2 linked regions of the Funiculus sociatus GB2-C1 genome follow. The protein of the gene in region 2 interacts with the protein of the main gene of each other region in a pairwise test. Links are inferred from orthologs where the notes say so. Each region holds a gene or a part of one and is shown on either strand. Other genes may lie near its edges.

Evidence for each region. The genes of interacting proteins can lie anywhere in the genome.
Region 1: the proteins of NDI42_RS18950 (region 2) and NDI42_RS14965 interact in binary tests that used the Escherichia coli proteins (3 or more experiments, as listed by UniProt). The link is inferred for Funiculus sociatus GB2-C1 from one-to-one orthologs.

Annotation. Positions count from the first base shown.
Region 1 is NZ_JAMPKJ010000029.1:5,760-9,247, reverse strand. Bases 1-2,940 are described here. They hold NDI42_RS14965 (peptidoglycan D,D-transpeptidase FtsI family protein), read left to right. Parts: upstream 1-560; coding sequence 561-2,321; downstream 2,322-2,940. Other genes in these bases: NDI42_RS14960 (thioredoxin domain-containing protein), read right to left, coding at 2,420-2,940; NDI42_RS14970 (hypothetical protein), read left to right, coding at 1-364. Also shown: more of NDI42_RS14960, read right to left, coding at 2,941-3,488. UniProt on the Escherichia coli protein: Essential cell division protein that catalyzes cross-linking of the peptidoglycan cell wall at the division septum. Required for localization of FtsN.
Region 2 is NZ_JAMPKJ010000043.1:36,676-44,675, forward strand. Bases 3,053-5,892 are described here. They hold NDI42_RS18950 (FtsW/RodA/SpoVE family cell cycle protein), read left to right. Parts: upstream 3,053-3,771; coding sequence 3,772-5,013; downstream 5,014-5,892. Other genes in these bases: apcB (allophycocyanin subunit beta), read left to right, coding at 3,053-3,132; NDI42_RS18945 (phycobilisome linker polypeptide), read left to right, coding at 3,361-3,564; NDI42_RS18955 (cytochrome c biogenesis protein CcdA), read left to right, coding at 5,101-5,835. Also shown: NDI42_RS18925 (phycobilisome rod-core linker polypeptide), read left to right, coding at 1-490; NDI42_RS18930 (hypothetical protein), read right to left, coding at 976-1,170; apcA (allophycocyanin subunit alpha), read left to right, coding at 2,100-2,585; more of apcB, read left to right, coding at 2,647-3,052; NDI42_RS18960 (cytochrome c biogenesis protein), read left to right, coding at 5,896-7,284; NDI42_RS18965 (response regulator), read right to left, coding at 7,378-8,000.

The DNA.
Region 1 (3,488 bases), on a different replicon or contig from region 2:
AGCTCAATCACCAGGTTGGCTGCGATCGCTTGCCTACGTGCAGCGCGTATCAGACATATTGTGCTTCGGCTTGATTGCCGCTACGCTGGGGGTTTATGCTTGGACAGTCTATACTCAGCAGATGTGGAGCCGGCAGTACAAGCATCTGGAAACCTTGCAACGCAATGAGCGACAGATGACGGCGGCGAATGAAGTCTTGAAAGATAAGTTGGCTCAAGAAGCTGAGCGTCCGGGAACTGGCTTGGTTTCTCCTAATCCCGCCAACACCATCTTTTTAGCGCCTGCACCGCAGCGCCAGTCACTGCCCACACCAGCAGCGACTGCTAACCCAGAACCAGCACCAACAATGCCAATGGGCTACTAGAGGCATGGAGAATTCAGGATCTAGAAGTCGTAGGACATCTACGCAGAAAGTCTCCGGAAATGGCAAAACTACGAACCTGTTGAATCACAAAGCTAGTAGGATGCCATCAGCCAAAAAACTGCCCCTAGAAGCTACTCGTGCCAGAAAAAATCATCAGGTATCAAATAATGTAGAGACGCGCAATCTCGCGTCTCTAATGGGTGCCAAAAGTCCGCAAGAAGAGAAACAAACAAGCGGCATAATTCCTTTTCTTGCCTTGCTGTCTAATCCTTCATCCATCCGGCTGCTACTCGTTTGGGGAGTGCTGTTCGCAAGTGGGTTAGGGCTGGCGCTGAATGTGTATCGGCTGCAAATTGTCAAGGCACCAACACTGCTTGCAAAAGCGCGACAGCAGCAAATGGTATATCTGCGTCCGTTTGTGCCGCGCCGCGCGATTGTGGATCGCAACGGCAACGTTTTAGCAACAGACCGCCCTGCTTATACACTGTTTGCCCACCCAAAGCTGTTCAAACAATCAAAATCTGCGATCGCTACCAAGCTAAGTGGGACTTTGGGAATTTCTGCCGACGCGCTGGTTACTATGTTTAACCAGCGCGATAGTGGGATTCGGGTTGCCTACTCTCTAACCGAAGAACAGGCTGACAAGATCGCCCAACTGCGAAACGATGGACTTGAACTGATTCAAAATTACGCCCGCCTCTATCCTCAGAAGGATTTAGCAGCAGACGTGGTGGGCTATGTCGATGTTGACCATCGCGGACAGGCAGGTGTGGAATATAGTCAGGAAAATTTACTGGTGCGTGCTGTTCGCACCGTGCGACTCAGCCGCGCTGGGAATGGCACGTTAATGCCTGACCATTTGCCAGAAGGATTGCTGCACTTTGATGACCTGCGACTACAGCTGACGATTGACTCTCGCTTGCAACGGGCGGCGCGATCTGCCTTGAAGCAACAGATAGAGTTGTTTAGAGCTAAGCGTGGTACGGTTATCGTTATGGATGCGCGGGATGGTGCTTTGCTGGCGCTGGTGGCAGAGCCGACCTATGACCCGAATGAGTATTTTAATTCTGACGTGGGTTTGTTTAAGAACTGGGCGCTGGCTGACCTTTATGAGCCGGGTTCGACGTTTAAACCGTTGAATGTAGCGATCGCTCTGGAAGCTGGAGCAATTACACCAGAAACTACATTCTATGACGGCGGTAATATTCAGGTAGGTGGCTGGCAGATCAAAAACGCTGAACCTGGCCGTCACGGGAGGCTCACAATTTCTGAGATTCTGCAATACTCCAGCAACATTGGCATGGTACAAATCATGCAACAAATGAAGCCAAGCGTCTACTACGGCTGGCTGGAACGCCTGGGGCTGGGGCAAACAGCGGGCATTGACCTGCCTTTTGAAGCACCAGGGCAGATGAAAAGCTCTGAGCAGTTTACTTCATCTCGGATTGAACCAGCTACCACCTCGTTTGGTCAGGGATTCTCTCTAACGCCTATCCATCTCGCACAGATGCACGCTTCTCTGGCCAATGGTGGCAAACTGATAACGCCCCATCTAGTCCGGGGGTTATTTGATACTCAAGGGCAGGTGTTTTGGCAACCAAATCAACCAACACCGCGCCCCCTCTTTTCCCCGAAGACTACCCAGACGGTGTTAGAAATGATGGAAGCTGTGGTGGTAAAGGGAACGGGTAAAGCGGCTCAGATTCCAGGTTATCGGATTGGTGGTAAAACGGGAACTGCCCAAAAAGCCAGTGCTACAGGAGGATACTCTAGTGCCAGAATTACAAGCTTTGTGGGTATCTTGCCTATAGATTCTCCCCGCTATGTGGTTTTAGCTGTAGTGGATGAACCGAAAGGGGAAAATGCCTATGGTTCCACTGTGGCGGCACCAGTGGTTAAATCAGTCATGGAGGCGCTGATTAGTATCGAACAAATTCCACCTTCGGCGGAAAAATGAGGGGATTGGGGATTGGGGATTGGGGATTGGGGATTGGGGATTGGGAAGAATCTTAGCCAGTTCCTAGTCCCTAGTCCCTAGTCCCTAGTCCCCAGCCCCTACCCCCTAGTTTGGCTTTGCAAAAGTTGCTCCCACATCTGATCTTGGGTTTGGGCGGGTTGCAGACAAGTTAGCCCTTGACAAACTAATCCCACCGCCTCAGATGGCATCACCTCTGCATTGCATACAGTTGTGGGGAGATATTGAGCGATCGCGCTGGCAAGTTGGTTAACTGTGGTGCGAAGCAGCGTACAGTGAAGATACCAATCCAGCCCGGTAAACAAACCTGGACACGCTTGTGGCGATCGCTCCATTATGCTGCTAAATGCTTGTAATGTTTGCTCTGCCCGATCGAGATATTCCAGATTTTCCGTGAGCATAGCTAGACGGACTAAGTTGGCGATCGCTATCCCGTTCGGCGCTGGTGTAGCATTATCCACATAGCTACGCTCTCGCACGATTAGATCGCTACTGGCATCCTTCGCTGTGTTATAGTATCCACCCAGTTCCACACTCCAAAGAAATTCGTCAAACTCTTCTTGCAACTGTATCGCTTTCTCCATCCAGAAACGAGCTTGAGTCACTTGGTGCAAATCTAGCAGGGCTTTGATAAACAGGGCGTAATCTTCCGACTGCGCCAATACGGATGGACAGCCGTCGTAGTTAAGGCGGTGGAAGCGTCCGTCAATAAATTGGCGATCTAAGATGAAATTGGCAGCGCCTCCAGCGAGAGACAAATACTCTTCTTTGCTGAATACTCCGTAAGCTCTGGCTAAACCTGAAATCATCAGGCTATTCCATGCCACAATCATTTTAGTATCGGTGACAGGTGGAATCCGTCCCGGCCAATTTCCAGTTTTTGCCTCTTGGTTGTTGCGGGCTGGAGGAAAATTTTCTAATCCTGCCTTAACACCATAACGAGCTTCAAACAGCTTTTCTAAAGCTGCTTCTAGTGTTTTAGTCAGTTTCCCTGGATGACGGCGCTGCAATACAATTTTGCCTTCAAAGTTGCCTCCTGGTGTCACTGTAAACTGTTCTTGAATTTCTGCAAACTCTTGGGGAGTTAGCAACTCGGCTATTTCCGGGTAACTCCAAATGTAAAACGCCCCTTCTTCGGGTTCTGCCTCT
Region 2 (8,000 bases):
GGAAACTGTACAAGTTATCAATGCCATCTACTGTCAAGTGATGGACATCTTCAGCGGTCAGGTTCCTGGTGAATTGCGGCGTTCGGAGCTGGATAGCAAACTCCGCAATGGGGATATCTCCGTGCGCGAGTTTGTCAAGACTCTGGCAAGTTCCGAAATCTACCGCCGTCGTTTCTATACGCCTTATCCCAATACCAAGGTGATTGAGTTCCTGTTCCGGCATCTCTTGGGACGCGCACCAGCTACCCAAGGCGAGATCCAGCAGTATAACAAGCTGCTGGCTGATGGCGGCTTGAAGGCGGCTGTAGAAGCAATGGTGGATAGTCCTGAGTACGCTCGTTACTTCGGCGAGGATGTGGTGCCTTACAACCGCTATCCGTCTCTACCTGCTGGTAACTATCTGGGTAGTGTGAAGGCGGCTGCTGATTTGGTGAAACAGTCGTGGTCTGATTTGTCGCCTTCTTATCTCGGTAGTACTTCTACCCGCTAAGAAGACCTGGCGAATATAATTCGCGGCTACACAAACATAGCCCGCCTGCGCGGGCTATAAATTTCCCTCTGATCTGTGAGAAAGGTCAGGGGGTTTTTATTGAACCACAGAGGCGCTGAGGACGCTGAGGACGAGAGAAAGAAGGGAAGCGATCGCTATCTTCAGCAGAAAGTTGAATTGTAATAATTTTGGATTCCCTCATGTTTCTAGTTTAGAGATTGGAATGAGCGCGATCGCTTCTTTTTCCTAAGTTTATGTCAAGCTGCCATCTTAGCTAGCGCTAATCTTTCCCTTTCTATTCAAGTAGTTTCATCTCAAAATAAAACTTATTTCATCAACCAAAGCTATAGATACTGCGGTGAAATTTGACAAGCCTGGAAAAAAGATATAGAGCCAGTTTAATTGCGAAATAAGCGTAAGTTATTTGATTTATTCACTACTGATTGATGTGCTAAATCGCATCTAAGCGCAAACTGTTTGCAAACCTATTTATGAGCATCACCTCTTGTAGGAATAGATTGCCCTAACTTATCTTGTAAATGTTTTTTCGCTAAGTTGAAAGCTGCGTAGTAAGGCAGATGGATACTACCACGCAACTCGGCTTCCCGATGGGCAGAAGTAGTAGCTTCACTGGCGAGTTTCTTGGCTAAATTAAGATACTCTGACCAGTCAAACGCCATCGTGGAACTCTGGAATAGTAATCAATTACTTCTTAATTTAGTAGGCTAGAGGTCGCAACCAATCTTCATCGAACTGGCTGATGGTTCTTTCAAGGTGTATAGCGTTTCTCGGTTGGGTGGAATATATTGCGGTTCTGAAGTCTGGTCTACGTTGGTGGGGTCATAGTATTGCCATGTCCCTACAGATGTATCGTACCCAATCTAAAATTACTATAAAAGTTTTTGAGGCGTTACACTTCTTCTGGATGAAGCAGAATTGTATTTTTCGCTGCGGTGTTTAGCAGCTTTGTAATTGATGCTTAGTGCCAAAAAAAAATCATAGTTTAATTATTATTGCCAAAATTTATTTCATGCGGCAGTCTTGGGTGCGATCGCTATCTTTTTAGCAGAAATTTCAATAGGAAATTAAACCGTGAGAAAAGAGAGGACAGGGAGCAAGAGAAAAAGAAAAGCCCCAACTCCCAATAGCTAAACAATTTTGTAACGCTGCCCTATGCCCTATTCTCATGTCGATGCCACGGAACCAAGTTGTTGACCTTGGTTTTGGCACACCCAAGCGATGAAGGGCAGACCTCCCCTCCTGTGAGTTATGCCGCAGGAGAGAGTGGTTCACAAATCCCAGGCGCGATCGCTACCACTCAAGACTAGGCGCGATCGCCTTCGGAAAGCCCCTAAATGAGGATAAATGTTAAAAAGTATTAAGAACAGACTTGGAATGTGAACGTAATGCCGCAGAATTATTTGCGGAAGGTAGCTGAGTCTGAGGCGGTGTGTACCGACGGTTACGCTGAAAAATGCTAGAGATACTGAATCGCACACTTTAAGCGTAAAGTACATCTAATAGCAGCGATAAACTCAGACATTCCTTGCAGAATGCCAGTTTCAGCCTATCTGAATTAAAAACTTCTTTTGATTGGAGGAATCCAGAAATGAGTATCGTCACGAAATCTATCGTGAATGCCGATGCCGAGGCTCGCTATCTCAGCCCAGGCGAATTAGACCGGATCAAGAACTTCGTCACCTCCGGTGAAAAGCGTCTGCGGATTGCCCAAATGTTGACCGATTCCCGCGAGCGCATCGTTAAGCAAGCCGGCGACCAGCTGTTCCAAAAGCGTCCTGATGTTGTTTCCCCCGGTGGCAATGCCTACGGCGAAGAAATGACCGCCACTTGCCTGCGCGACCTAGACTACTACCTGCGTCTAGTAACCTACGGAATCGTTTCCGGCGACGTTACTCCGATTGAAGAAATCGGTCTGGTTGGCGTTCGCGAAATGTACAAGTCTCTGGGTACCCCAATTGAAGCAGTCGCCGAAGGCGTTCGCGCTATGAAGAATGCTGCTTCCTCAATGATGTCTGGAGAAGAAGCTGCTGAAGCAGGTTCTTACTTCGACTACGTGATTGGTGCCATGCAGTAGGGTGTTTCCCCTTCCCTGCTCTTGATTTAGATCTGACTACGTGAGATAAGGAAACAAAAAAATGCAAGACGCAATTACTGCTGTTATCAATTCCTCCGACGTTCAAGGCAAATACCTGGACACTGGTGCCTTAGAAAAGCTCAAGGGCTACTTCCAAACAGGCGAACTGCGGGTTCGTGCAGCAAGCACAATCAGCGCTAACGCTGCCACCATTGTTAAAGAAGCTGTTGCTAAGTCCCTGCTGTACTCGGACATCACCCGTCCCGGCGGCAATATGTACACCACCCGTCGCTATGCTGCTTGCATCCGCGACCTGGACTACTACCTCCGCTATTCCACCTATGCCATGTTGGCTGGCGACCCATCCATTCTGGATGAGCGCGTGTTGAATGGTCTGAAAGAAACCTACAACTCTCTAGGCGTTCCCGTTGCTGCAACTGTGCAGTCTATCCAAGCCATGAAAGAAGTTACCGCCAGCTTGGTTGGTGCTGACGCTGGTAAGGAAATGGGCGTCTATTTTGACTACATCTGCTCTGGTTTGAGCTAAGCGATTTTCGGTTAATCGCTAAAGTTCAACAGGCGAGCATTTTGTCTGGCGAAGTCTGGGAAGTCTGGAGTGAGTGCTAGCCCGTCAAAGGCTTGTTTAATTCAGTTAATGAGTTTTAACGGTCTAGCATTGACTCTTGACTCCCAGCCTTCTGTTTGATAGGGATGCGTAAATCCCAAGAGCGTTTCAAATCAAAAATTTACTCAGCTTAATAGGAGAAATACACCCATGCGGATGTTTAAAATTACTGCCTGTGTCCCCAGCCAGACCCGTATTCGGACTCAGCGGGAGTTGCAAAACACTTATTTCACGAAACTGGTTCCCTACGAAAACTGGTTTCGCGAACAGCAGCGGATTATGAAAATGGGTGGAAAAATCGTTAAGGTTGAGTTAGCTACTGGTAAGCCTGGGGTCAATACTGGACTGCTTTAATTCCTTCTTTCGCAGGCTAATTTACAGAATTTTTAACAAAGGCGGCAGGAGTTTCCCTTTTAAACCCATAGGGTAAAAGTGAGACTCCTGCCGCACAGTATTTAGGGGTTAAATCAATACGGTTCACCTAGACTTAAAAATCAAAGACCTGCTACAACTGTGTATCCGGGTTTAAAGGGGTTTGCTTTTGCGCGTTAAATTGCTATCATGCAGCGATTGAATGTCACTTCAAAAGCCACGTCTTTTGTGAATTTACGTCAGCTAGTTCCCTTTTTTAATCCCGCCGTCCAAGATTGGGCAATAGATGCCCGGTTGTTGAGGTGGCTGACCTTCCTCTGGCTATTTATCGGCTTAGTGGTTCTGTTCTCAGCATCTTATCCCAGTGGGGATGCTGAGTATGGGGATGGACTGTACTACTTCAAACGGCAAATTATCTCGGTGATGCTGGGGCTATTGGTATTTAACGTGGTGGTAAATTTCCCCCTGCGTCATGTACTGGGAATAGCCAATTGGGGTGTGATACTGCTGCTGGGGGTAATTTTCGTCACTCTAATTCCGGGAGTAGGAACCACAACTAATGGTGCCACGCGCTGGATTGCCTTGGGGCCGTTTCCGCTGCAACCTTCTGAGTTGATTAAGCCATTTTTGGTGTTGCAAAGCGCTCGCATTTTTGGAAACTGGGATAGGCTGACTTGGAGGGTGCGATTGACGTGGCTGTTTATTTTTTGCTGCGTACTTGTGGGAATTCTCCTACAGCCGAACTTGAGTACAACTGCGCTGTGCGGAATGACTTTGTGGCTGATTGCGCTTGCGGCTGGGTTGCCTTTTTCCTATTTGGGGGGAACGGCGCTGGGCGGGTTGCTTTTGGCAACGATCAGTATCAGCGTGAAGGAATATCAGCGGCGGCGGGTGATGTCGTTTCTTAATCCTTGGGCTGATCCGATGCAAGATGGATACCAGCTGGTTCAAAGTTTACTGGCGGTAGGGTCTGGCGGTACTTGGGGGTCTGGTTTTGGGCTGTCGCAACAGAAGCTGTTTTATTTGCCGATTCAGTACACAGATTTTATTTTTGCGGTGTATGCAGAGGAGTTCGGCTTTGCAGGCAGTTTGCTGTTGATAGTGTTGCTGATGGCTTATGCGACGCTGGCGCTGATGGTGGCGATGAGGGCTAAAACTCCCATTCATCGGTTGGTGGCGATTGGAACAATGGTTTTGATGGTGGGGCAGTCGCTGCTGAATATTGGTGTTGCTACGGGCGTTTTGCCTACAACTGGTTTGCCGTTGCCGTTGTTTAGCTATGGTGGCAATTCGATGATTGCGAGTTTGATGGCGGCGGGGCTGTTGATTCGGGTGGCAAGAGAAAGCAGTGAGGCTGAGGTTTTGCCTTTGCAGGGGCGGAGGTTTGTTCAGGGGCGATCGCGTCGGGTTATCCAAAAGCCTAATGCTTAGATGAGGTCTTGGAGTTGCCCACAAAAATCACCAGTCTAAGTGAGCTAAAATTCAAGCAGAGCAAGCATTTTACACGCCAACTGCCCCATGTTTGAAACTCTCTCTACCAGACTTTATGAATTAGAACAATTTGCTAATCACCTTGTCTCTACCCAGCTGACACATTTGGGCTTTCTCAGCATCGCAGTCATTTTTGCAGCAGGGTTATTTACCAGCCTGACACCCTGTATGCTTTCCATGTTGCCAATTACCATTGGCTATATTGGGGGATATGAAACTAAAAGTCGGCTGCAAGCCGCTGCCCAATCGACTTGGTTTTCGCTGGGATTGGCAACGACGCTGGCGGGATTAGGAATCTTGGCAGGTTTACTGGGACGAGTTTACGGTCAGGTAGGATTCGGGTTGCCGATAATTGTTAGCCTTTTGGCAATCCTGATGGGGTTAAATTTACTCGAAGCATTGCCTTTACAGTTGCCTGCTTGGGGTGGTTTTGAATGGATTTCTAAAGACTTACCAGAGGGTGTCCGTTCTTATCTGATTGGCTTAACTTTTGGGGTGATAGCTTCCCCTTGCAGTACCCCTGTTTTGGCAACTTTGTTGGGTTGGGTTGCCACGACGCAAGATTTTGTGTTAGGTGGAGTTTTGCTGCTATCCTATACGGCGGGATACGTCGCACCTTTGATTTTGGCGGGGACTTTTACTGCTTCTATTAAAAAGTTGCTGGAGTTGCGTCAATGGTCTGGTTGGATAAACCCGGTCAGCGGCGCTTTGTTGGTGGGATTTGGTGTATTTTCGCTGCTGTCTCGGCTTCCTGTAGGTTAATGGCTAATGGTAATAAAAACAATTAGCTATTAGCTATTACCTATTAGCAATTATCAAAAAATGACTGGAAAAGATTCTTTTTTATCAAATTTGGTGTCAACTCCCAAAAATTTCTTTCGGCGGGAGTTGTTACCGTTGCTCTCCGATTTGCGGTTAGCGATCGCGCTGTTACTAGCGATCGCATTCTTCAGCATCTCTGGTACGGTGATCGAACAAGGTCAATCTCCCGCTTTCTACCAAGCTAATTATCCAGAACATCCCGCCCTGTTCGGTTTCCTGACTTGGAAGGTAATTCAGGTAATCGGATTGGATCATGTTTATCGTACTTGGTGGTTTTTGTCAATAATGATTTTGTTTGGCAGCAGCTTAACCGCCTGTACCTTTACTCGCCAGTTTCCAGCTTTGAAAGCTGCGCGACGGTGGAAGTTTTACGACCAACCCCGACAGTTTGAGAAACTTGCCTTAAGTGCAGAACTAGATAGAGGTTCGCTGAGTACGCTTACCCAGTTGTTGCAGCAACGACGCTACAAAGTTTTTCAAGAAGGAGATACACTCTACGCCCGTAAAGGAATTGTCGGTCGCATTGGCCCAATTGTGGTTCATGCCAGTATGTTACTGATTCTGGCGGGGGCGATTTGGGGGTCAATCACCGGATTTGTGGCACAGGAAATGGTGCCAAGCGGTGAAACTTTTCAGGTGAAAAATATTATTGAAGCTGGTTCCTGGGCGCTGCCACAAGTTCCCAAAGATTGGTCGGTGCGGGTGAATCGCTTCTGGATTGACTATACACCAGAAGGTAGAATTGACCAGTTTTACTCGGATTTGTCGGTGCTAGACAATCGAGAGCAAGAAGTTGACCATAAGACGATTCACGTCAATCAGCCGTTGCGCTACAAAGGCGTGACGTTCTATCAAACTGATTGGGGAGTCGCAGCTATCCGGGTAAAGTTGAACAATAGCCCGGTTTTACAGTTGCCGATGTCTTTATTAGATACTGGCGGTAGGGGTAGAATTTGGGGAACTTGGATTCCTACTAAACCAGATTTGAGTGAGGGAGTTTCCCTGCTGGCGAAAGATTTGCAGGGAACGCTGCTACTTTATGATGCTAAAGGTCAGCTGATTAATACGGTTCGCTCTGGGATGTCGGTAGACGTTAATAAGGTGAAGTTGACTATTACTGATGTTGTTGGTAGCACTGGCTTACAAATCAAAGCAGATCCAGGCATTCCGATGGTTTATGCTGGCTTTGGCTTGCTGATGTTAGGTGTGGTGATGAGTTACTTTTCCCACTCGCAAATTTGGGCTTTGCAAGAAGGCGATCGCTTCTATGTTGGTGGCAGAACCAATCGGGCGCAAGTTGCCTTTGAGCGAGAATTAATTGATATTCTCGATAAACTGGCGCACTCGAAGGCAGAAGTTCCAGTTGTTGAGGTTCAAGCGATCGCTTAATCGAGTTCACCTATTTCTAGCTTGGAAAGAGACTCTGCCTCCTTCCAAGCTTTCCCAGCCTCTGCCTGAGAAGAAAATGGGCTTTTATAATACTCACGACTTAGGAGTTTTCTTTGACAGATGCTTTTTGAGGACTTGCAGAACTTGCTTGCTTTCAAAAGGTTTCGTTAAAAAATCATTCGCACCGACAAATTTTGAGCGCACCCGGTTAATCAAACCATCGGAACTGGTGAGAATAACTACAGGAGTCTGACGAAAAGCAGAACTGTTCCGCAGAAAACTACAAACATTATAACCGTCAGTTTTTGGCATCACTAAATCCAAAAAAATCAGGTCTGGTTTGTGTTTGGCGAGGGTAGCAACCCCTTGAATGGGATCTTGAATGTACACTACTCGGTAGCCAGCAGGGATAAGAATCTCTTTTAAATATTCTCCCACCATAGGAGAGTCGTCTACACAAGCGATCGTGGACTCACTTTTCCTAATGCCATCAATTAGATAACTGGGTGCTAAGGGGGGAGGAAAATCTGGCACTGTTTGCAGTTCCACTACCCCTTGTTGGTAGAAATGATGCAACAGACGACCTACTCTGGTAAGCGGTTGCTTCATCTTCAAAGCTAGATCCCAAATGGTGTATCGACCATTGAATAAGGCAGTTAAATTAAGAAAAGTATCTACAGAACATTGGGTCACATCAGATGGAGACTGCTTAAGGA